3 regions of the Pantoea sp. B65 genome follow, and region 1 is predicted to be linked to each of the others. Evidence: predicted binding sites of a transcription regulator. Region 1 holds the regulator's gene; each other region holds the start of a gene.

Region 1 (7,887 bases):
CGAATTATGGGGTATTCCCTTTGATGGTGAGGCCACCCTCGGCTGGCCAGGCTCACGTCATGCGCCGGCGAAAGTACGTGAGTGCGCCCGCTGGATTAATATGCGTATTCAGGATGGCAAAATTTACAGCCTTGAAAATGACACCATTATGGATGTCGGCAATGAATTATTTATCGACCGCGGCGATGTGGCGGTTATTCCCTCTGACACGCTGAAAACCTTCGCTGCCACTACCCGGACGGTAGTCGAGTCGATTAACAGCGGTCGCGTGCCAATTATGATTGGTGGCGATGATAGCCTGCTGTTTCCGATTGCCAAAGGGGTACACGATGCCTTACCGGGTCGTATCGGCATCGTACATTTTGATGCCCATCTGGATCTGATGGATGAGAGTGAATCACAGGGGCGCTTCAGCCAGTCAAGCGGGATGCGCCGGTCACTTGAGCTGGAACGTATTGCACCGCAGGACTGCATTCAGGTATGTGAAAGACACTTCAATTTTCCGGCATCCGGCCAGTTTAAACACGATAACCAGCTGGTGCATTTATCGGCGCGGCAGGTGTTAAAAATGGGACCGGATGAAACGGTAAAATATATTCTGCAGCAGGTAAAAGGTGCGGATCATCTGTTTTTATCGTTTGATATCGATTCCGTTGATCCTGCTTATGCGCCCGGGGCCGGAGCGCATGAACCTGGCGGTATTACTTCTGATGAGGCTTTACAGATGGTGGCCATGCTGGCGCCGCACTGTGCCGCGATGGCGATCACCGAAGTGAACCCGACGAAAGATGTCGGCGATATGACCTCCACTCTCGCCGCTTATCTGGCGTTTACCTTTGCGGTCTACGGCAGCTGATTTTCCTGACGCCGCGCCCGGAAATAAAAACGCCCGGTGAATCTCACCGGGCGTTTTCGTCACTGGGTGTCGGGCGAAGCTGGCGTTTACAGCGGTTGCTCCGCCACCACGGCACTTTCAATCGTCAGACGGACTTCCTGCGTGATGAGATCTGCCAGCAGCTGATAAACTTTCTGCGTCTGCTCAATCAGCGCATCACCGGTATCACTGATATAGCCTTCGTCGCGTAAGGTCAGGACCAGTGAGGAGAACACCGCTTTATCAAAGAACTCCGGCGCGTTAATACCGTGCAACACCGACAGGCGCTGGGCCATGGTGCGGCTCTCTTTTTCCAGTGAGCCGCGGTTAATCGCCGGGTTAGCACTGAGAATCGAGAAGGTAATGGCATAACGTTGCAAGGTTTCACGTACCCCGGCAGCCAGCAGTTGCAGCGTGCGGGAACGTGCCGGGATAAAGCGCAGACGGTTGTCATCGCCGGCCAGCAGCCCCTGACGGGACAGTTCAGCAATCAGATCGTCCAGCACCTGCGGCAGCTCCTCTTTGCTCCAGCGCAGGAACAGCTCACTTTTCAGCATGGGGTAAATGACGCTGACCTGACGTAACAGCTCCGCCCGCGACAGTTCGCGATGCTGCTGCACAATGGCCGCAATCAGGGCCGGTAACACCAGCATATGATGGATATTATTACGGTAGTAGGTCATCAGCACCGCCTGCTCACGCGGCAGAATAATAATGTCACCGATATTGTCCTGTTCGGTTTCAAACTTATTCATGCCCAGCGCACTATCCAGCAGCGCTTCAGCGCTGATATCCGGCACCGTCGCATCCGGCGAGTAAGGCACGTTGCGCAGCAGCTGGAGATAACATTCGAGCTGTTCCGTCAATTGCTCGCGCGTCAGCGAGCGCTGGCGCGAGGCCAGCAGCGCCGTGACGCACAGATTCATGGCATTGGCGGCACCGGCATTATTAATCCGTACCATCACGCGCTGGGCGATATCATTCACCGCAGGCGTCAGCCAGCCGGGACGCTGGGCTTCGATAGGATCAATCGAGTCACGCCACTCCGGTACATGCTTATTCAGATAGTTAATCAACGGCAGCGGTTCGCCAAAGTTAACGTAACCCTGGCCGAGATTGCGCAGCTTGCGTAAGCCGCGCACCATCTGCATAAAGCCTTCTTTCTCTTTGGTCGCGCCCCGCAGTTCTTTGGCGTAAGTCCCCACTTCCATCACATGCTCATAGCCGATGTAGATTGGCACCAGCGTAATTGGGCGGTTACCGCCGCGCAGCATGGCCTGAATGGTCATCGACAGAGTGCCGGTTTTCGGATCGAGCAGACGTCCGGTGCGTGAACGGCCACCTTCCACAAAGTATTCCACTGAATAACCGCGGGTAAACAGCTCGCCGAGGTATTCACGGAACACCGTGGCATACAGCTTATTGCCCTTAAAGGTGCGGCGAATAAAGAATGCCCCGAGACGGCGGAAAATCGGTCCGGCCGGCCAGAAGTTCAGGTTAATACCGGCGGCAATATGCGGCGGCACCAGCCCCTGATGATAAAGCACATAGGAGAGCAGCAGATAGTCCATATGGCTGCGGTGGCAGGGCACATAAACAATCTCATGGCCGTCCTGCGCCAGCTGACGTACCCGCTCTCCGCCGTTGACGTTAATCCCCTGGTAGAGCTTGCTCCACGTCCAGCCCATAATACGATCGGTGAGACGGATCGCTTCATAGGAGAAATCGGCGGCAATCTCTTCCATCAGTTCAATGGCGTTTTGCTGCGCTTTCTCATGGGAGATTTTACGCGTACGCGCCTCATCTTCTACCGCTTTGGCGATAGCTTTCGACTGCAGCAGGCGACCAAACAGCTCCTGACGTACCGGCAGGCGCGGGCCGACCGCCGCCAGACGCTGACGGGCGAAATGCATGCGCGCCACGCGCGCCAGCTTCTGGGCGATGGTCTTATCGGTGCCGTGTTCGGTGGCCATGCGGCGCAGCGAAACGGTCGGTGAGAAGCGAACAAAGCTGTCGCGCCCTAACCAGATAACGGCAAAGAACTTCTGCACGCCGTTAAGTACGCGCAGATGCGGCGTTTGCTCGCCCTGAACTTCACGTCCCGGCGCACGACCAAACATCACCGAAATCGGTACCATCTGCACGTCCAGCGCCGGGTTGCTGCGATGCAGATCCAGATAGTCGTGGAACAGTTTTACCGATTCGAGATTCGGGACGAAATAGGGGAACAGACGCGGACCGTCATGGATAAACACATGACGTGGTAAAACCGTACCATCGATCTCCAGCGGATCCAGCGGGTCGGGCAAGTCACGTTTGCGACATTGCGCACGTAGCGCGAGGAGATCAGCCTTTGAATCATAAGGCAATACATACATAATGGGGCGCGATCTGTCGAGCCCAAGTTCCGCTACCGGATCGGCCGGGATAGCTTTACTCTTCACCAAAAATGAGAGTGGTAAGTTTAATAACTTGTAGTAGAAATTACGCCAACCTGACATAGACAACATGAAGCCTCTTGTTAGCAAAGCGCGGCAAGCATACCAGAAAGCGCTATTAAGATCTGTTGTGTTGCAATATGTGCGCCACCCAGAAGTGGACGTTAAACATCTCAAAGGGTTCCATAATTATGGCAAATAATGTAACTGGTCTGACACGCATCATAAAAGCGGCAGGCTACTCATGGAAAGGGTTACGTGCAGCCTGGCAGAATGAGGCCGCATTTCGTCAGGAATCCGTTGCTGCGGTGGTGGCGATTATCATTGCCTGCTGGCTGCATGTTGATGCCGTCACGCGCGTGTTGCTGATTGGTTCGGTGCTGCTGGTGATTATCGTGGAAGTGCTGAACAGCGCGATTGAAGCGGTAGTGGACCGGATTGGCAGCGAACAGCATCCGCTCTCCGGACGCGCCAAAGATATGGGGTCGGCGGCGGTATTACTGAGTATTCTGCTGGCGCTGCTGGTCTGGATCACCCTGCTGTGGTCATATTGGGCTTAGGCCGACAGAAATCGCCAAACTGCTGTTTTTTACACAGCTTTAGGTTTCCAAGCCACCAATACCTGTATATACTCACAGCGACTGTATAAACAACCAGGGGGCGGAATGAAAGCATTAACGGCAAGGCAGCAGCAGGTATATGATCTGATTCGTGACCATATTAGTCAGACCGGTATGCCGCCTACGCGCGCCGAGATTGCCTCGCAATTAGGTTTCCGTTCCCCTAATGCCGCGGAAGAGCATCTGAAAGCGCTGGCGCGTAAAGGCGTGATTGAGATCGTCTCCGGCGCTTCGCGCGGTATTCGGCTGATGATGGAAGAGGAAACCGGGCTGCCGCTGATTGGGCGCGTTGCTGCCGGCGAGCCATTACTGGCAGAACAGCATATTGAAGGCCATTTCCAGGTCGACGCGAATCTGTTTAAACCTAACGCTGACTTTTTGCTGCGTGTCAGCGGCATGTCAATGAAAGACATCGGTATTATGGATGGTGATTTGCTGGCGGTGCATAAAACTCAGGATGTGCGTAATGGCCAGATAGTGGTGGCACGCATTGATGATGAAGTCACGGTTAAGCGCCTGAAAAAACAGGGCAATGTTGTGCAACTGTTGCCGGAAAACAGCGACTTTCAGCCGATCGTGGTCGATCTGCGTCAGCAATCCCTGACGATTGAAGGTCTGGCGGTTGGCGTAATCCGCAACGGCAACTGGCTGTAAGTTACCTCTCTTGTTCCTTACGCGCGCTGATGTCTTCCTGAGGCACGCGTAAGGTAAACTTGTTGGTCTCACCCCATTTTTGCGCCAGCCAGCGTGGCTGTGCCGCTTAATCGCGTTGTGGAAGCCTGGGCGATTGTTTACTGCTACCGATAAAAACCTCTGGCGGCTGGCGCTGCCGATGATCCTTTCCAATATCACCGTGCCCCTGCTGGGTCTGGTGGATACTGCCGTTATTGGCCATCTTGACAGTCCAACGTATTTGGCTGGCGTGGCGGTAGGCACCACCGCCACCAGTTTTCTGTTTATGCTGCTGCTATTCCTGCGGATGAGTACCACCGGTTTAACCGCTCAGGCCTTTGGCGCTGGTGATAAACCGGCGCTGGCGCGTGCGCTGATGCAGCCATTATCCATGGCGCTGCTGGCCGGTCTGCTGTTTATTATGCTGAAAGAGCCGCTGAGTACGCTGGCCACCTCGCTGGTTGGCGGTAACCCCGAAGTATTGCGTCAGGCGCAACTGTTTATGTCGGTGCGCTGGCTTAGCGCTCCGGCGACGCTGGCAAATCTGGTGCTCCTCGGATGGCTGCTTGGCGTGCAGTATGCCCGTGCGCCGGTGATCCTGCTGGTAGTGGGCAATCTGGTCAATATCCTGCTTGCCCTGTGGTTCGTTACCGGCCTCGGTTGGGGAGTGCGCGGCGCGGCAGCGGCGACGGCAATCGCCGAGTATGTCACGCTGCTTATCGGGCTGGTGATGGTATGGCGGGTGCTAAAGCTGCGCGGAATTGCCTTTAGCCTGCTGAAAAATAGCTGGTACGGCGATCTTCGCCGCCTGATGCGGCTGAACCGCGACATCATGTTGCGTTCGCTGATGTTGCAGCTCTGCTTTGCCTCATTAACTATCCTCGGCGCGCGGCTGGGCAGTGAGGTGGTAGCGGTCAACGCGGTGCTGCTGATGTTCCTCACCTTTACCGCCTATGCGCTGGATGGTTTTGCCTATGCGGTGGAAGCTTGCTCCGGCGAAGCATATGGCGCGCGCGACAGCGATAAGTTGCTGCGCGTATGGCATGCGTCCTGCCGTCAGGCCGGGCTGGTGGCGCTGAGTTTCTCGCTGCTCTATGCCTGCAGCGGCGAAGCGATAGTCGCTATGCTGACGTCATTACCCGAGTTGCGTGATATGGCCGATCGCTACCTTATCTGGCAGGTGATTCTGCCGCTGGCTGGTGTCTGGTGCTATCTGCTGGATGGTATGTTTATTGGCGCCACCCGCGGCAGCGAAATGCGCAACGGTATGGCGATTGCCGCGCTGGGATATGCGCTCACCTTATTGACGTTGCCATGGTTAGGCAACCACGGTTTATGGCTGGCGGTGATGGTGTTTCTGCTGCTGCGTGGCCTGTCGCTGTGGTTTATCTGGCGGCGGCACTGGCAGCGTAACAGCTGGTTCGCTGGTTGAAATATTTGCTTACCGGACTGTTTTGCAGAAATAATGGCTTAAATATAGATGTTTTTCAGGTGGTTACTCTGTTTTGCTACGGGCTAATTAGTGTTAATTGCTGCATTGTGACCTCATTATCGCGAATCACGACTACAATTAACTCTGTGTTTAGCAAATGGATAGCGTTTTATTCTGACATCATGCAGATGGATAAGATGAAACACTGAAACTTTATCACCTGGAGGTATCACATTATGAATAGCGATCAAGCCAGCGGTAACTGGAAACAGTTCAAAGGTAAAGTGAAGGAAAAATGGGGCAAGCTCACTGACGACGACATGACGGTGATCGAAGGTAAACGCGATCAACTGGTAGGTAAAATCCAGGAACGTTATGGTTACGCTAAGGATCAGGCGGAAAAAGAAGTTAAGGAGTGGGAAACCCACAACAGCGACTATCGCTGGTAATCATTTGCCAGGGGCGGCAGTAGCGCCGCCCGCACCGGCAACAGTGATGCAGACTGAATTATCTGATCTCAAGCCCATTTAAGGACGATGCTCCTGCCGGGCACAAGGAAAGTGCCGCTTCAGACCGCCCGCCATTTAGCGTCCCCGTTTCTTACTTACCACCGAATGATCATGCTCGCAGCTTTCCTGATGCGTGCAGGCTTCTACTTCCTGACAGCTGACACACAATCCATGGGCTTCAATGACGCTGTGGCGTAAGGCGAAACCTGACTGGTGCGCCAGCACCTGCAGAATATCTTCAACGCCTGCGGCGTGTTTTTCATTTACTGAACCGCAGCCATCGCAGATCAGCATCGCCGAGCTGTGTTGCGGTTCTTCAAAATGGTGACACACCACGTAGCTATTGTTGGATTCAACACGATGGATAAAGCCCTGCTCCAGCAGAAAATCGAGTGCGCGATAGACGGTGGGTGGCTTTGCCTGCGGTTCGGATACCCGCAGCAGATCAAGCAAGTCATAAGCGCTGATGGCGCCTTTCTGTTCAGTCATCAGACGTAAAACTTCCAGACGTTGCGGTGTCAGACGCACATTGCGCTGCTGACAGAGTTGTTCTGCCTGCGACAGAAGTTGTTCAGGAAGGGTGGCGCTCATGATGAATCTCCAGACCGTAATGAGATGTTATTTTATCACGTACCGCAAAAAACGCCGAACCCTCTGTTTTCGTCTCGCCAGTGGCGCGGCTGCCAACCTTCCGCGTCGCGATAGGTTAAATAATATTTATCTGACATTACGCCCAATCAGTAATGCAACTTACTCATTTATCTTAAGTTAAATCCTGTACTTATCTTTTCCTGCGCTAATTCTGTGATTTGCGATACAAAATAAAGCGGTCTACTGTTAAATGATGCTTATCTGGCTAACCGGATTTACTCCACCTCTGCCCGGGTTAATGATTAGCCATTAACAGATTATAAAAACTCCAATCACCAGATAAGCCCACTGAAAGCGAGTGAGTTCACGGCAACGACTGTCCGCCCGAAGCGCATTATTTGGGTTGGGGCATTCTGCGTGCATTTAGCGTGTTAATTTCAATTCGGGTGGTTTCAGGCAAATGGCAAATATATCAGAGCGTATTTTCAGGACTTTTCATCCCATCGTGTTAAAAGCGCTGTTACTGGTGCCGTTCAGCGGCATGGCGGCAGGAAATTACTATGATGCTCGTAATGACGCAATGGGGGGCACCGGTGTCGCGTCATCCAGCTGGGGCACCGCGCCGTTAGCAAATCCGGCGTTGTTGACCAAAGCGCAGCCTGATGATCATGTCAGCGTGATTATCCCTTCCGTAGGCGTGCAGTTAACCGATAAAGATAAGCTGGTCAACAAAGTCGACGATATTGCCAAT
Region 2 (7,887 bases), on a different contig from region 1:
TGGTATTACCCGGATGGCGGCAAACTCTGGCCCGAAGCCGCCGAACGTGCAGCATGGCTGGAAGAGGTCGGCTTTACCGCTATCTGGTTACCCCCGGCTTACAAAGGTGACTCCGGCGGTTATTCAGTCGGCTACGATAGCTACGATCTGTTTGATCTGGGTGAATTTGACGCCAAAGGCAGCCGCGCCACCAAATATGGTGACAAGGAACAGTTGCTGGCGGCGGTTGCGGCGCTGAAATCCCATAACCTTGGCGTGCTACTGGATGTGGTGCTCAACCATAAGATGGGCGCCGATGAAAAAGAGCCGGTGCTGGTTAACCGCGTCAATCCGGATAATCGCGAAGAGATCGACGATGAAGTGGTCGAGGCCGAAGCCTGGACACGCTTTACCTTTCCGCAACGCGCCGGCAAATACTCGCAATTCATCTGGGATTACAAATGCTTTAGCGGTGTCGATCATATCGAGAATCCGGATGAAAACGGTGTGTTTAAAATCGTTAATGACTACACCGGCGACGGCTGGAATCAACAGGTGGACGACGAACTGGGTAATTTTGACTATCTGATGGGCGCCAACATCGATTTTCGTAACCATGCGGTCACCGAGGAACTGAAATACTGGGCACGCTGGGTGATGGCGGAAGTACACTGTACCGGCTTCCGGCTTGATGCGGTAAAACATATTCCCGCATGGTTTTATAAAGAGTGGATTGAGCATATTCAGGAAGTGGCCGACCAGCCGATGTTTATTGTGGCGGAATACTGGTCCCACGAGGTGGATAAACTACAGCAGTACATCCATCAGGTAGAGGGAAAAACCATGTTATTCGATGCGCCGCTGCAGATGAATTTTCATAACGCCTCGAAACAGGGCGCCGATTACGATCTGAGCCAGGTCTTTAACGACACGCTGGTGGCTGCCGATGCCTTTCACGCCGTCACTATTGTCGCTAACCACGACACCCAACCGCTACAGGCGCTGGAAGCCCCGGTTGCCCCCTGGTTTAAACCCCTCGCCTACGCGCTGATTTTGCTACGCGAACAGGGCGTGCCGACGGTATTTTATCCCGATCTGTTTGGCGCCAGCTATCAGGATGAAGGCGGTGATGGCGAACCGCACCAGATTGAGATGCCGGTCATCCCCGAGCTGGAAGCGTTAATCCGCGCCCGCCAGCTGTATGCCCATGGGGTGCAGACCGATTATTTCGATCATCCCAACTGTATCGCCTTCAGTCGCAGCGGAACCGGGGAGTTCGCCGGCTGTGTGGTTGTGATGTCTAACGGTGATGAGGGTGAGAAAACCGTGGCGCTGGGAGAAGATCATGCGCATTCACAATGGTATGACTATCTGGGTCATCGTCAGCAGATTATTACCTGCGATAAACAAGGCAACGGGCAGTTTTACTGCAATGGCGGCAGCCTGAGCGTCTGGGTGGCGCAGCCAGCCTGATAATCACCCCGGAGAGAGACTCTCCGGGCTTCATCGCCAGCGCTTACTGCGCGATTTTTTGCACCTTCATCAGTGACGGTTCGATATTTTGCAATGACGTGGCGTTTGGCTGAGCCGGCAGCGCGTCCAGCGCCTGTTGGCACTCTGCGGTCGGATGCTCCATTTTTTGCAATTCCAGCTTGTCGTAGTGTAATACCTGGCCTTCCCTCTTCAGCGGCATTACACGTAACTGTCTGTTGACGTTAACATACTCGCCACCGCGTACCGTCAGTTTGCCCGGTTTGGCAATCACCCGCTGCCACTGGCGACAATCCAGCGTATCCCCCTGTGGGGTGATAATCAGGCTGGCCACCGCCTGGTCGCTGATTAACCCCGCCTGGGGAGTAAGAGTTTGCCAGTAACCCTGCAGGTCAGCAGGTGCTGGCGTCTTAACCGCCTGATCATAACTGGTAATCTGCGTACAACCGCTCAGTGCTAACGCACAAAGTGCAATCCACTTCTTCATTTTAATTCCCTAAGCTCAATGCGTACGCCGGTACGGTATAATCATTCCGGTAATTTCTGCAAGAAACATTCGCCAGATTTCCCTCCGTCTGCCGCCGGGGAAGCATCTGCGCTTTATGAAGTGTAAACTACCCGGATTGAATCAAAAGGATAACCCCGCATGAAAACCCCTGAAGAGTATTACACCCTCGCCCGCGCCATGTTCTTACAGGCGCATCCCGATTTCCATGCCGCCATGGATAAAATCAGCGAGCAGGATGCCCGGGCCATGGGGGTATCACTGGAGAAACTGCGCGAAATTCAGGCTGACCGCATCTATGCCGCTTTTCTGCGGGCGAAAAAACAGGATGCGATACTGTTCTCCATCCAGCTGGCCGAGCCAAATAAACAGGTAGCGGCGCAGGCGATAGAGAAATATCTACGTTCGCACGCCCGGGCATTGGGGATGACATGGGAAGAGTTCTGTATTAAAAATGATCTCTGAGCTGTGAAATGGGCAGGGAAACTGCTCATTATGCTAATTTATAATGATTATTTAACAAATATACGCCATTTCGACGATTAAAATTGTACAATTAACTATTTTTTGTATAACTTTAATACGCGACCAATAATCGCGTATTACCCTTGTAACCAATCGTGCGCTTGCACGGCCTCTGGAAGTGGCACAGGATTTCCACCTCCAGAGGTTTATTTTCTCCCTTTTCTCTCCCCGGCAACATTTGTAAACAACCGCGGTGATTCGCCCGGCAGCTAATGGTCTACCCTTAATAATGCCTCGTAGTGAGGACGTAACAGATTAAGGAGAAATTATGTTTGAACAGGCAAAAGACAAAGTTGATGAAGCCATCGGTGCCGGTCAGGAACAATTTGGCAAAGCCTCGCGTTCACCTGAATATGAAGTGAAAGGAAAAGTGCGTAAGCAGTTGGCGCGCGGCAGTTATGCGGTGGATGATCTTGTCGATTCTGTAAAACAGCAAACGCAAAGCTCTCCGCTCGCCTCACTGGCGATTGCTGTCGGCGTGGGTTTTGTCCTTGGGAAAGTTATTGGCCGCAAATAAGCCACGCCAGAGATCGGTGTAGCCGTTGACACCCGGCTATGAATGCCGCACTGAACGGGAGCCATCAACGGCTCCCGTCCGGCGTTTCAGATATCCGACCCGGCTGCGGCTTTATGCCTCTGATTTCTCATCAACATAACGTGTCACCGCCAGCAGGCGATTCACATGCGTCAGCAGCAGATCAACATCAGTTTGTAGAAACTCAGCAGGAGACTCGGTTGCCGTAAGAATGGCATTCTGAATATTCTGCGAAATATTATTTGAACCCTCTTTCCCTGCGGTCAGGAGCAGCGCGGCAATCAGCAAAGATTGCGCTTCAACCTGAGCCGTCAGCTCTTTGGTATCTACATCCATCTTCGCCAGCTTCATTAAAATGTCGATAACCAGTTGCTTCATTGGTATTCCCCTGTGATTTTTTTGCCAAAGACCTGACCAGACAGTCAGATAACGCTCATCGCCTTGATACGTGAATAGCCATAGCTGAAGGTCTGATCGCCGGGGCAAACCAGTACCAGTACATCGCCAGATTGCGCCTCGCCGAGCATCTCTGCGAGTTCAGTATCAAACTCTTTACTCAGCCCGGGCAACGCCATAAACATTTCACCAGGATAATCGTCGTTATCGTCCAGCGGCATATCTTCTATACGTGACCCCTTCACCACATAAATCAGCAGCTGCCTGCCTTCATGCAGCACTTCCGCTTTTAAATGTTTTCCTGTTGGATGCTTAGCCATATCCACTCCCGATCTGTACGCTGCCCGCAGACACGTCATTCTTAACGATTGCCAGCGATGAAACTACCACTGTCGCCCGCGTTTCGGAACGCTTGTTACCGCAAGAAACGATAATTATTGCGACAATCGCCGGATAAAACAGCAGTTAAAGCGCAGCCACCATTGATACTGTATTATTATCCAGTATTATTGGCGAGCAAAAAGATCACGGCAGGATTACTTACCAGAGAGGTTGACAGCAATGTTCGTCGAGTTGATTTACGATAAGCGCAATGTGGCAGGGCTAAACAATGCCAATGAGATGATCCGCGAAGAGCTGGAGAAGCGCATTCACCGTGCGTTCCCGGATGCAGTGGTAAAAGTTAAACCAATGCAACGTAATGCGATTGAAACCGATGCCAGTAAAGGTGACAAAGCGATCATGGCGCGCATTATCGAAGAGATGTTTGAAGAAGCGGATATGTGGCTGGTTGCAGACTTATAATCCGGCAGGCGCCGGGGGCTAATTATCCGGGCGCTGCCAGGCTAACCAGCGGATATAAAACAAGCTATTGCCAGCCACAGGGCGTAGACTGAGCTACCTGTAACGAGTGAGATAAAGAAAATGATCAGTCTCGACAGTTTACGCTTTTTTCGTTCCGGCACCCGGCAAATAAAATGCCCCGCCTGTGCGCATACTCATAAACAGCTTTCAGCGAAAATCAGCAAAGATCACACGCTAATTTGTCCTCAATGCGGCCACTATTTTACTGCCGTCCAACGCAACAGCGAAAAAACACCCTAAAAAATAATATTGCGCCAGGCCAAACTGCATTGCAACCGGTCGTAATAGTGCGAACCGTTGTAATGCAGGCGCGAGGTGTAGGTTGTCAGCAGAAAATACAGACGTAAAAAAACCCGCACAAGGCGGGCTTTTTTTTCAGGCTCTCTAACTGCTCAGGCCGGGGCCATCATCGCTATCGTAACAGAGCCTGCGGCGTTATTGCTTAGCGTGCAACAACGTTGGTCGCTGAAGGACCTTTAGCGCCGTTCTCAACAGAGAACTCTACGCTCTGACCTTCGTCGAGGGTCTTGAAGTTATCACCCTGGATTGCAGAGAAATGTACGAATACATCTTTGCTGCCATCGGTAGGAGAAATAAAGCCGAAACCTTTCTCAGCGTTAAACCATTTTACTAAACCAGTCATTTTGTTAGACATAATTCTTTCCTCTGAATTTCGAAGCCCGTAAACAGGCGGACAGGATTGCTTTGCAGATAATACTTATGAGCAAGGTAATAAGAAGATTCAGGAAAAGAGATATCTAAGATAACGCTCGAACTGAGAACTGCTTTAATAAAACCGCTTGGCATAAATAGGTCTGTACCACAAACCGATGCGCTATTTACACACGTAACGACTTTTTAAGCAAGCACTATCATCAATTTATTTTTAACAGGCGTAACCTGACGGCAACAATATCCGGCCGGTAACCGCCATGAAAAAGACTCGCACAATGCGAGTCCCGGCAGATAATCAGGCTTCATTCTCGATACGATTGGCTTCAATCTCGAGATCCTGCACGGTTTTTTCCAGTGTTTCGAGTACCGCCCCCTGGCGGGTAAGCAAATCATTGATCGCGGCGGCAAAGGTGTCGTTTTTATATTCACCCGCATCAAATGCCAGCCACTGTGCTGACAGGGTTTCCGTATTGGACTGGGCATAGTGACGCATCTCTTTCAGCTGCGAAGTCACATCACGTAAATAGTCGGTCTGCGTTTTCAGCGTTTCATTATCACTCATGCTGGTTCCCTTTCTGGTTATTTAAAGTAAATAAGGCGAACTACCCAGTTAAATGTAGTGAAAAATCGCCAGTTAACCTTAAGAATAATCGGAAGATGCCGCAGCAGGGTGAAGCAGAACAAAAAAAGGCCGCCAGCAAAGCTGGCAGCCTGGTAAAATTTGTGACCTCTCCCCGGCGCTTATCTCCGGCACTCACACTGCGGTGGCGTTAGCTCTGCGAAAGGACAGCCACAGCATGCCAGAGCCATTCTCAACGAAAGTTATACCAACCGCCGATTTGTCAGAGCGGCGCTTCATCCAGTACGCGATGCAGCACGGCAGACAGCTCATTAATTTCAAATTTTGCCACATAACCATTAGCGCCTACTTTGCGCACATGATCTTCGTTGGCGCTGCCCGACAGTGAGGAGTGGATCACCACCGGCAGATTCCTCAGGATGGAATCACTTTTAATATTGCGCGTCAGCGTAAAACCATCCATTTCCGGCATTTCCAGATCGGTTAACACCAGCGAAATTTTATCGCTAATCGGCCGCCCTTCAGACAGCGCCTGCTTGGCTATTACCTTGATTCTTTCCCAGGCATCAAGTCCGGTATTATACATTTCACACGGAATGCCCATAATCTTCAGCCCCTGCTCCAGCATGTTGCGGGCAACTTTGGAATCTTCGGCAACAATCGCCACCGCGCCAGGGGTGAAACGGAAAACTTTTTCTTTGATTTGCTCCGGCGGAACGTCGCGAATTGACGGAATAATGTCCTGCAGGATCTGCTCAACATCCAGCACCAGCGCCATATTATTGCCGTTACCCTGCTCTTCATCATCCAGCAACGCGATGCTGGTCACATTACGGCTGCTGACACTGGCATCGGCGGGATGGACCTGGTTCCAGTTAAGACGCACGATATTATCCACTGACTCCACGGCAAACGCCTGAGTGTTACGGGCATACTCCGTGACCAGCAGCAGATTAAGACCGGTAGTCGGTACGCAACCGACTACCGCAGGCATATCAATAACCGGGATCAACTGCCCACGAATATTTGCCATACCCAGCAACGGCGAACGCATACCTGCAGCACGGGTAATAGGAAGCATCGGCACAATTTCACGCAGCTTAAATACATTCAGGCCAAACAGCTCAGATTTTTCATCCTGGCTGGCTTTTCCCAGTCGGAATAATAAAAGTTCGAACTTATTTGATAATGTTAGATTTGCCCTTTCATCGATTTCTTTCTGAAAGTTATCCATTTTTACCTCTAAGTTATTATTAATTAATGTAAACTTACATGTGATATCGATGATGAGCTAAAGCAATGAAACCTTCGCTTCCTCACTTCTCACCAGCATGGGTGCTGTGTTAATCACTGATGAGGGTTATCGGCAGTGAAATAAAAAAGTACAGAGCTAACTGCCGGACATTCGATGCGATTTTTAAAAGTGTGCGCTAAACACGGTTAACGCCAACACCGGCGATAAAAAAAGCCTCGTCGGCATGAGCCTTATAGGCTTGCAGGACAATAGTCGGGTTAAGGGATGCAAATGCAGCGCCGATAACCACGCCGGTTACACCTGCATATTCATAATATCCTGATAAGCGGTAATCAGCTTATTACGCACCTGAATCCCCATCTGCATTGATATCGATGATTTCTGAAGATCGACCATCACATCGTTCAGCGCCACACCGGGCTTACCCATTTCAAAATCCTGCGCCTGATTGCGCGCGGCGTTCTGCGTTTCACTGATCTTACCCAATGCTGCTTTCAACTGACCGGCGAAATCTGCATGCGCGGTGCTGTCAGTGCTTTGATTGCTGGCCTGTAACATCGCCGTCTGCAACTGCTGCACCACACTTTCGATGCCCTGAATTGCCATCTGTTTACCTCTGATCGTGATGAAGATGATTTTTAATGCTGCAAACTTATCACAGCGTCAATAAGACAAAGCCTGTAAATAGCAGCAAAAAACACAGCTTATCTGGCAATCAAATTTTGCGATTAAGAAAATAATGTCAGTCCATTGGGGTGGAACTTTTTACTGCAAGCCGCATCAGGGAGTCAGCTTTGCTACCACACAACGTGAAACCGTCAGGTCAACTGTCAGGCAGGAAATGGTCATGAATGCTACTGTCACTCAGGATTCAGCAGAAAAGAAAGGCTTCAGTGACCTTTTGGTTCGCCTGCGTGCAAACCCTCGCGTTCCTATAATCATTGCCTCCGCGTTTGTTATTGCGGTTGTTATCGCCATGGTCCTGTGGGCCAAAGCGCCCGACTATCGTGTGCTTTACAATAACCTCACCGACGAAGATGGCGGCGCAATTGTTACACAGTTAACCCAGATGAACGTTCCCT
Region 3 (7,887 bases), on a different contig from region 1:
ATGGAAGGTGCGCGCCTGAATACCGTCACTCTGCAACCGCGTTTTGATGCGGTGGTTCATCTCCTCTGCCGCCTGGCGTCCAAAGGCCAACAGTAATATCTGCTGTGGCGTCGCCTGTTTACGCATCAGTAACCAGCCAGCACGCGCCACCAGTACCGAGGTTTTTCCGCTCCCCGCGCCAGCCAACACCAGCAATGCATCTTCACCGTTAACCACCGCACGCGCCTGCGAAGAATTCAGCGGCGAACTCTCCACGCTGTTAAAGAAATCAGCATATTGTGTCAGCATCCGGCTGGCCCATTCAGCGTTGCGCTGCATCAGCTGTTTCTCGCCACTCTGTAACCACTGCAGGCAGAACTGATAACGCTCACGGCAGTTATCGAACTCATTCAGACGGTCAACCGGCAATGGCAACGCCGCAAAAGCTTTATTGATGGTAGCCGCCAGCTCATTTAGCTCACTGCGCTTCAGCCAGCGGTCCTGCTGTTCAAAGCGTTGCAGTGTATCGACCACCTCCTGCAATACCTGAGCGCTAACCTCGCTCATTTCGGCGCTCCAGCTCTGCCAGGCTTTGTTCAGATAGTGCCAGAAACGCTGAGTTTCCTGCCATTCGGTGCCGTGCAGACGCACCACTTTGTCATCTGGCAGACTAAACTCCAGCTCACCCCATACCATGCCGCGCTTGCAGTGAATAGCCAGCAACTGATTGAAAGGGATAAGATACTCATGTTTTTCACCGCTGACTTCCACGCCTGCTGTCAGCAGCCGCACCCGGTTGTAAGGATGTTGCGCCAGGTGTTTGCCCAGCGACGTTGATTTAAGTTCCATGCACATTGACCATGTCGCGGTTTTATTGTTCGTTGATCAGTTTAACTGGCAGGAGTTTACCGCTCCACCGTTAAAACACGTTACAATCAACGAATTGTCTGATTGCTGATGCAGCGCACTGATTAAGGGAACAGCTTTTATGCGTACCGTCCTCAATATTCTTAATTTTGTTCTTGGTGGTTTCTTTACCACGCTGGCCTGGTTGCTGGCGACGCTGGTTAGCATCATATTGATTTTTACCCTGCCATTGACCCGCTCCTGCTGGGAAATTACCAAACTGTCGCTGCTGCCATACGGCAATGAGGCGGTGCATGTGGACGAACTGAACCCCGCGAATAAAAGTGTACTGCTAAACTCCGGCGGCACCCTGCTCAATATCCTGTGGTTTATCTTTTTCGGCTGGTGGCTGTGTATTTCCCATATTATGGTCGGTATTGCGCAGTGCATCACTATCATTGGCATCCCGGTGGGCATCGCTAATTTTAAAATTGCCGCCATCGCACTGTGGCCGGTAGGACGCCGTGTGGTATCGGTTGAAGTGGCAAAAGCCGCGCGCGAAGCCAATGCGCGTAGCCGCTTTAACTAACCTGCGGACAACTGACTATGTTTGCCATTAAGCCTGGCCTGCGTCGCTATGCCTTTAACAGCGCCTGGCTGTATAACCTGCGCATTCTGCTGGCGCTCTCCGGCGCAGCGGCACTCCCGTGGTGGCTGCATCAGATTATCTGGACCATTCCGCTAACGCTTGGCGTAGTGGCGGCGGCGCTGACCGATCTTGATGACCGTCTTAGTGGTCGCCTGCGTAATCTGCTGATCACCCTGGTATGCTTCTGTATCGCCTCGGTGTCAATCGAGCTGCTGTTTCCTTATCCGTGGCTGTTTATTGGCGGGCTGGCACTCTCAACCTGCGGCTTTATTCTGCTGGGGGCGTTAGGTCAACGCTATGCCACCATCGCTTTTGGTGCGCTGCTGATCGCCATTTACACCATGCTGGGGATTGGTCTGTTTCCGCAATGGTATCTGCAACCGCTGTTGTTACTGGCCGGGGCGATTTGGTACAACCTGCTAACCCTCAGTGGCCACCTGCTGTTTCCTGTCCGGCCGCTGCAGGAGAACCTGGCGCGCAGTTTCGACCAGCTGGCAAACTATCTCGAAGCCAAAGCGAATCTGTTTGATCCCGATATCGGTGAGAATGATGACAGCCCGTTAATCGATGTGGCAATGGCAAATAGCCAGCTGGTCGCGGTACTGAACCAGACCAAAAGCTCGATTCAGACACGTTTACGCGGCGATCGCGGCCAGCGCAGTACCCGTCGCACTTTACACTACTACTTTGTCGCGCAGGATATTCATGAGCGCGCCAGTTCGTCGCACGTGCAGTATCATCAGTTACGTAAAGAATATTGCTACAGCGAGATCCTGTTTCGCTTTCAGCGTCTGCTGAATATGCAGGCCAAAGCATGCCAGCAGCTGGCAAATTCAATTCTGATGCGTGAGACCTATCAGCATAATACCCGCTTCGAGAGCGCTTTTGTCCATCTGCAAGCCGCCCTGACGCGTCTGCAGGAGGCCCAGCCGCAATCGGACAAGATCAAGGCGATGTACTATTTGCTGAGTAATCTGAAAGCCATTGATGCCCAGCTGGCCACCATTGAATCTGAACAGGCTATCGCCCAGGCGCATGCTAATCACGATAATAGCTTATCCAGTGAAGGTCTGACCGGCTGGAGCGATATCCGCTTACGTATCAGCCGTCACCTTACCCCGGAGTCTGCCCTGTTCCGCCATGCCGTCAGGATGTCGCTGGTGCTGTGTGTCGGTTATGCTTTTATTCAGCTAACCGGTCTGCAGCATGGTTACTGGATCCTGTTAACCAGTTTGTTTGTCTGCCAGCCGAACTATAATGCTACGCGCCGGCGTCTGGCCCTGCGTATCTTAGGCACCCTGGCGGGGATCGCCGTCGGATTACCGGTGTTGTGGCTGGTTCCTTCCACCGACGGGCAGCTGATTCTGATCGTTCTCACCGGGGTGCTGTTCTTCGCTTTTCGTAATGTGCGCTATGCCCATGCCACACTGTTTATCACCTTACTGGTGCTGCTCTGCTTTAATTTGCTTGGCGAGGGATTTGAAGTGGCGGTGCCACGGATTATCGACACACTGTTGGGCTGTGGCATCGCCTGGCTTGCGGTGAGTTATATCTGGCCGGACTGGAAATTCCGTCGTTTACCGGCGGTGACAGAGCGTACGCTGAATGCCGACTGCCGTTATCTCGATGCTATTCTGGTGCAGTATCATCAGGGTAAAGATAACCGTCTTGATTATCGTATTGCGCGGCGTGATGCGCATAACAGTGACGCAGAACTGGCATCGGTGGTCTCCAATATGGCGACCGAGTCGCACCGTAACCCGGCGTTACTTGAATCAGCATTTCGTCTGCTTTACCTCAACCACTCCTTTCTGAGCTATATTTCTGCGCTGGGTGCCCACCGCGAACAACTTACCAGCCCGGAAATGCTGCAATTGCTGGATGACGCGGTGTGCTATGCCGATGACGTGTTGCAGGTGGAGAGCGTCAGCGAGCAGCAGGCTAAACAGATGCTGGATAAGCTTACCGCGCGCATGGCAACCATTGAGCCGGCAGCTGAAACCAAAGAGCCACTGGTTTTACAACAAGTGGGACTACTGGTGGCTCTTTTGCCTGAGCTCGCCGCGCTGAAAAAGCAAATTTCCCATGCGCCCTGAGTCGTTTTTATTCGTAACACGACTTCACGGCGTGATTGAACCAGTCGCGCAACTCCTGCTGCACGGCATCGGGCAACGCCGCCTGATGCCGTCCGGTGATCGCGCCTTCGAGGGCAAACAGCGTATTGATGCCGAGGTTTTTATGCTGCGCTTTCAATTTTAGCCAGCTGCGCTTCGCGCCTTCGGCGCGTAATGACTGTACAGAACAGATGCCAACCTGACGCAACATCATTTCCAGCCGCACCCCCATATTCGGCAGATCCTTTACCCGCAGGTTTTCCATTTTTTCCTGCGATTGTTGCTGCGCGCATTGCAGGGCGGAACGTGATAACGCCAGCAACGTTTCTGGCTGCGCCCAAAGAGCCTCATCGACACGAAAGTAATTAAGTGACACTGGCATGCCGCGCTTATGGAAGATCAGACGCGGCATGCGCCCTGCGCCGACATAGGGCTGAATCTGTTCGCAGGCGCGCAGATACAACTCCCCTTCCGCCACCACCGCAAAGACAATTTTCTCTACGGCGAGGCTATAACCGCCAAACTGTGTGCGCGCATCAATTTTCCCCAAGGGTGCCAGACAGAGCTTTGACTGCGCGATCCTTTGTTTAGAATTATTCATGCAAATCTCCTTCAGCATGATTGTCAGAGGCCAAAAAAACGTGTTTTTACATGATATTAGAAAATATTCAATTCAGGTTACAGGTTCAATCAATAAATGCTATTACACCCGTTTTTCATTTTAATCTGCGAGATGTTTTCAGAAATTGAGGTTGATCTTTATCCACAACGCAGTTACTGTATATCCATACAGTAACACTGCGAGCGAACAAACATGCGTACTCATTTACTGAAAACTCAATCTGCTAATGCTGTGATTCATCCTTCCCGGCACGCCACTTTGGCAACCACCGCCTCCGGCGGCTGGATTAGTGAGCTGATCTACAGTGAAGATCAACCGGGCATGACACAAATGCTCTTGTTGCCCCTGCTTCAGCAGTTGGGAACGCAGTCTCGCTGGCAACTCTGGTTAACTCCGCCGCAAAAATTGAGCCGTCGCTGGCTGCAGCAATCAGGCTTGCCGTTGGATAAGGTAATGCAAATCCCCCAGGCGACAGAGATCAGTACCGTTAATGCGATGATCAAAGCATTGCAGACGGGAAATTACAGTGTGGTTTTAGGGTGGTTGCCAGAAGAAATTGATTGTGAAGACCGTCGTCGCCTGGACGAAGCTGCAGCAATGGGCCAGGCGTTGGGATTGATTATGCGACCGCAATATCGCGTTTCCTCTTCCGCCAGACCAGAAACTGGGTTAAAAATTCACTCTACTTTGTATCATTAAGTAAAAATGAGATTTTTCTCAGGATTCTCACTAACCCTGAGTCCGATAAGACACTGATTCTACTCTGGCGCGGCTGGACAATGGTTTAGCCGCGTCACCCACGATATTTTATCGCACAGAATCCCCCTTTAAATGTTAAAAAATGTGTAGGAAACGCTGTTTTTTTGCGGGGCCACATCACATCCTACTTGTAAGTTTGCTGTTACGTTGTAGACTTTATCTCGCCAGGGTGCTCAATAACCTCCGTTTTTCGGTAGAGTAATAATCGAGCTTGATAACCCGGCGAAGGATTTAACCAAGGGCTTAATTTAAAGCTCATTGCCTATTTGGATGATAACGAGGCGCAAAAATGAAAAAGACAGCTATCGCAATTGCAGTGGCACTGGCTGGCTTCGCTACCGTAGCGCAGGCCGCTCCGAAAGATGACACCTGGTATACCGGTGCTAAACTGGGCTGGTCTCAGTACCATGACAAAGGTTACTACGGTAACGGTTATGCAGATAACGACGGCCCAACCCACGAAAGTCAGCTTGGCGCTGGCGCATTCGGGGGCTATCAGGCTAACCCTTACCTCGGTTTCGAGATGGGTTATGACTGGCTTGGTCGTATGCCTAATAAAGGCAACAATGTTAATGGCGCTTTCAAAGCTCAGGGCGTTCAGCTGACAGCTAAATTAAGCTATCCTGTAGCGGACGACCTGGATGTATACACCCGTCTGGGTGGTATGGCATGGCGTGCTGATTCAACTCAGAACAACAATGGTGTTCGCATTAGCGATCACGACACTGGCGTTTCTCCGCTGGCTGCTGTTGGTGTTGAATATGCACTCACTCAAAACTGGGCAACTCGCCTGGACTATCAGTGGGTTAACAACATCGGTGACGCAAGTACTGTTGGCGCGCGTCCAGACAACGCCATGCTGAGCGTGGGTGTGTCTTACCGTTTCGGTCAGGACGAAGTTGCGGCTGCACCAGCTCCGGCTCCAGCCCCGGCACCGGCTCCAGTTGTTGAAACCAAACGTTTTACTCTGAAGTCTGACGTTCTGTTCAACTTCAACAAAGCAACGCTGAAACCAGAAGGCCAGCAGGCTCTGAACCAGCTGTACACTCAGCTGAGCGCAATGGATCCTAAAGATGGCTCTGTTGTGGTTCTGGGTTATACCGACCGTATCGGTTCTGAGCAGTACAACCAGAAACTGTCTGAGCAGCGCGCTCAGTCTGTAGTGGATTACCTGATTTCTAAAGGTATCCCTGCGAACAAAATCTCTGCACGTGGCCAGGGTAAATCTAACCCTGTTACTGGCAGCACCTGTGACAGCGTGAAAGGCCGTAATGCCCAGATCGACTGCCTGGCGCCAGATCGTCGCGTAGAAATTGAAGTTAAAGGTATCAAAGACGTTGTAACTCAGCCACAGGCTTAAGTTTACCGCGTAAAAAAACCCCGCCATGGCGGGGTTTTTTATTGCCTGAAAGAGTGCAGATGGCGCAGTTACTCTTCGGGTTTGCCCAGAATATCCTGCAGTCCCTGCTTTAGTGAAGACATCTGGCTGGCGTACTTCTCTTTACGCTCGGCATCTTCTATTAGCTGCACAATAGTTTCTGACAGCGTGCAATGACGACGCTGCGCGAGGCCAGCAAGGCGCTGCCAGACCAGATACTCCAGATCGATCGATTTCTTGCGGGTGTGTTGATGCTCGGCATTAAAGTGGCGTTTACGGCGGGCGCGGATCGTCTGCTTCATACGATTTTCCAGCGCCGGATTGATATGTTCATCAATCCACTTCAGTACTTCCACCGGGCGGTTCTCCATAGCCAGTAACGCGTCCACCGCTTCCTGCGCCGCGCTGATTTCGATATAGCGCGTGATCAACTCCCCCTCCCGGTGCTTCTTCACCAGGTAGGTCCATTTCCATCCGCTTTCAAGGTTTTCGAGTTGCTGATATTTCATCGGGATCTCATCGTTACCACGTAACGAGCTAAGAATAACAGCTTTTTTCTGGCTTGCGGCAGAGAAAACCAGATGATTGGCGCTGATAAGATTCTGACCAGGGGCAAAATGCATCTCTACGGTGCTTAACCGGCTGAAATCTTGTATAATCGCGCTTTTCCTCAATTCAGATAAATTCGATAACTTTGACCAGTAACCGATTAGAATGGCGCGCCCTACAGCCCGATACAGACAGCTTACAGCCCCTTTTCTCCCAGTCATTTGATGACGATACTGACAGTCTGGCTGCAGTACAACCTCGTCTAATCAATGCGTTAGGATTACTGCAGCAATCTTCGGCAGCCTTCCCTTTGATGCTGGTGAAATGTGCGGAAAACCCTGACTACCTGCCGTTACTGACCAGCGCCCTGCAGAGCCTCAGTGTCGAAAGCGAGGGCGTGTTTGGCGGCCAGTATACTGTCAGCGGGCAAACGGTCAGCTGGCAGCCGGCCAGCAGCGCCGATGAGCAATTTGCAACTGTCGGTGAGATTCACTTTGCCGACTGGATTGAACCGGAACAACTTTTTGGCTGCGTTCGCCTGAATCAACACCACATTCAGCTGGAACCGGGTCTGCTGCACCGCATTAATGGCGGCACCCTGGTGCTGTCGCTGCGTGGTCTGCTGGCTCAGCCACTAATGTGGCTGCGTCTGAAGCAAATTATCACGCGCCAGCGCTTTGACTGGCTCTCACCGGATGAGACACGTCCGCTGCCGGTATCTATCCCGTCAATGCCGATGTCATTTCGCCTGGTGCTTAGTGGCGAGCGCGATGCTCTGGCTGATTTCCAGGAGATGGAGCCCGAGCTGGCCTCGCTGTGCATTTATAGCGAGTTTGAAGAAAATCTGCAGATTGCTGAGGAAGAGGATATCAGCCTGTGGTGCCGCTGGACCAGCCAGCTTGCCGCCGAATTAGGGTTACCCCCGATCAATGCTGATTTCTGGCCAGTGCTAATGCGTGAGAGTGTGCGCTATACCGGCGATCAGGAAACC

What was found. Region 1 encodes LexA, which represses DNA repair genes until DNA is damaged. Its sites were predicted from a motif close to TNCTGTATGTACATACAGNA; they were not measured.
Region 2: JWF83_RS00310 (DinI-like family protein) is a predicted target of LexA. The motif match lies at 3,918-3,937, and genes of this name have one in related genera.
Region 3: sulA (SOS-induced cell division inhibitor SulA) is a predicted target of LexA. The motif match lies at 4,364-4,383, and genes of this name have one in related genera.

What each region holds. Positions count from the first base shown of each region.
Region 1 is NZ_JAHXPU010000037.1:53,780-61,666, forward strand. Features, by position in the region: gene JWF83_RS16765 (arginase family protein) at 1-856, shown strand, start outside; gene plsB (glycerol-3-phosphate 1-O-acyltransferase PlsB) at 943-3,375, opposite strand; gene JWF83_RS16775 (diacylglycerol kinase) at 3,504-3,872, shown strand; gene lexA (transcriptional repressor LexA) at 3,978-4,586, shown strand; gene dinF (MATE family efflux transporter DinF) at 4,720-6,036, shown strand; gene JWF83_RS16790 (CsbD family protein) at 6,273-6,485, shown strand; gene zur (zinc uptake transcriptional repressor Zur) at 6,621-7,136, opposite strand; gene JWF83_RS16800 (conjugal transfer protein TraF) at 7,597-7,887, shown strand, end outside.
Region 2 is NZ_JAHXPU010000007.1:30,827-38,713, reverse strand. Features, by position in the region: gene amyA (alpha-amylase) at 1-1,452, shown strand, start outside; gene yedD (lipoprotein YedD) at 1,496-1,957, opposite strand; gene JWF83_RS00330 (DUF6388 family protein) at 2,117-2,440, shown strand; gene JWF83_RS00325 (CsbD family protein) at 2,769-3,017, shown strand; gene iraP (anti-adapter protein IraP) at 3,129-3,413, opposite strand; gene JWF83_RS00315 (hypothetical protein) at 3,458-3,751, opposite strand; gene JWF83_RS00310 (DinI-like family protein) at 3,993-4,235, shown strand; gene JWF83_RS00305 (YnfU family zinc-binding protein) at 4,356-4,535, shown strand; gene cspA (RNA chaperone/antiterminator CspA) at 4,738-4,950, opposite strand; gene JWF83_RS00295 (hypothetical protein) at 5,266-5,532, opposite strand; gene JWF83_RS00290 (chemotaxis protein) at 5,813-6,784, opposite strand; gene fliE (flagellar hook-basal body complex protein FliE) at 7,100-7,411, opposite strand; gene fliF (flagellar basal-body MS-ring/collar protein FliF) at 7,653-7,887, shown strand, end outside.
Region 3 is NZ_JAHXPU010000041.1:155,747-163,633, forward strand. Features, by position in the region: gene helD (DNA helicase IV) at 1-828, opposite strand, end outside; gene JWF83_RS21090 (YccF domain-containing protein) at 968-1,414, shown strand; gene yccS (YccS family putative transporter) at 1,432-3,570, shown strand; gene JWF83_RS21100 (TfoX/Sxy family DNA transformation protein) at 3,578-4,189, opposite strand; gene sulA (SOS-induced cell division inhibitor SulA) at 4,403-4,909, shown strand; gene ompA (porin OmpA) at 5,259-6,329, shown strand; gene matP (macrodomain Ter protein MatP) at 6,398-6,856, opposite strand; gene JWF83_RS21120 (AAA family ATPase) at 7,042-7,887, shown strand, end outside.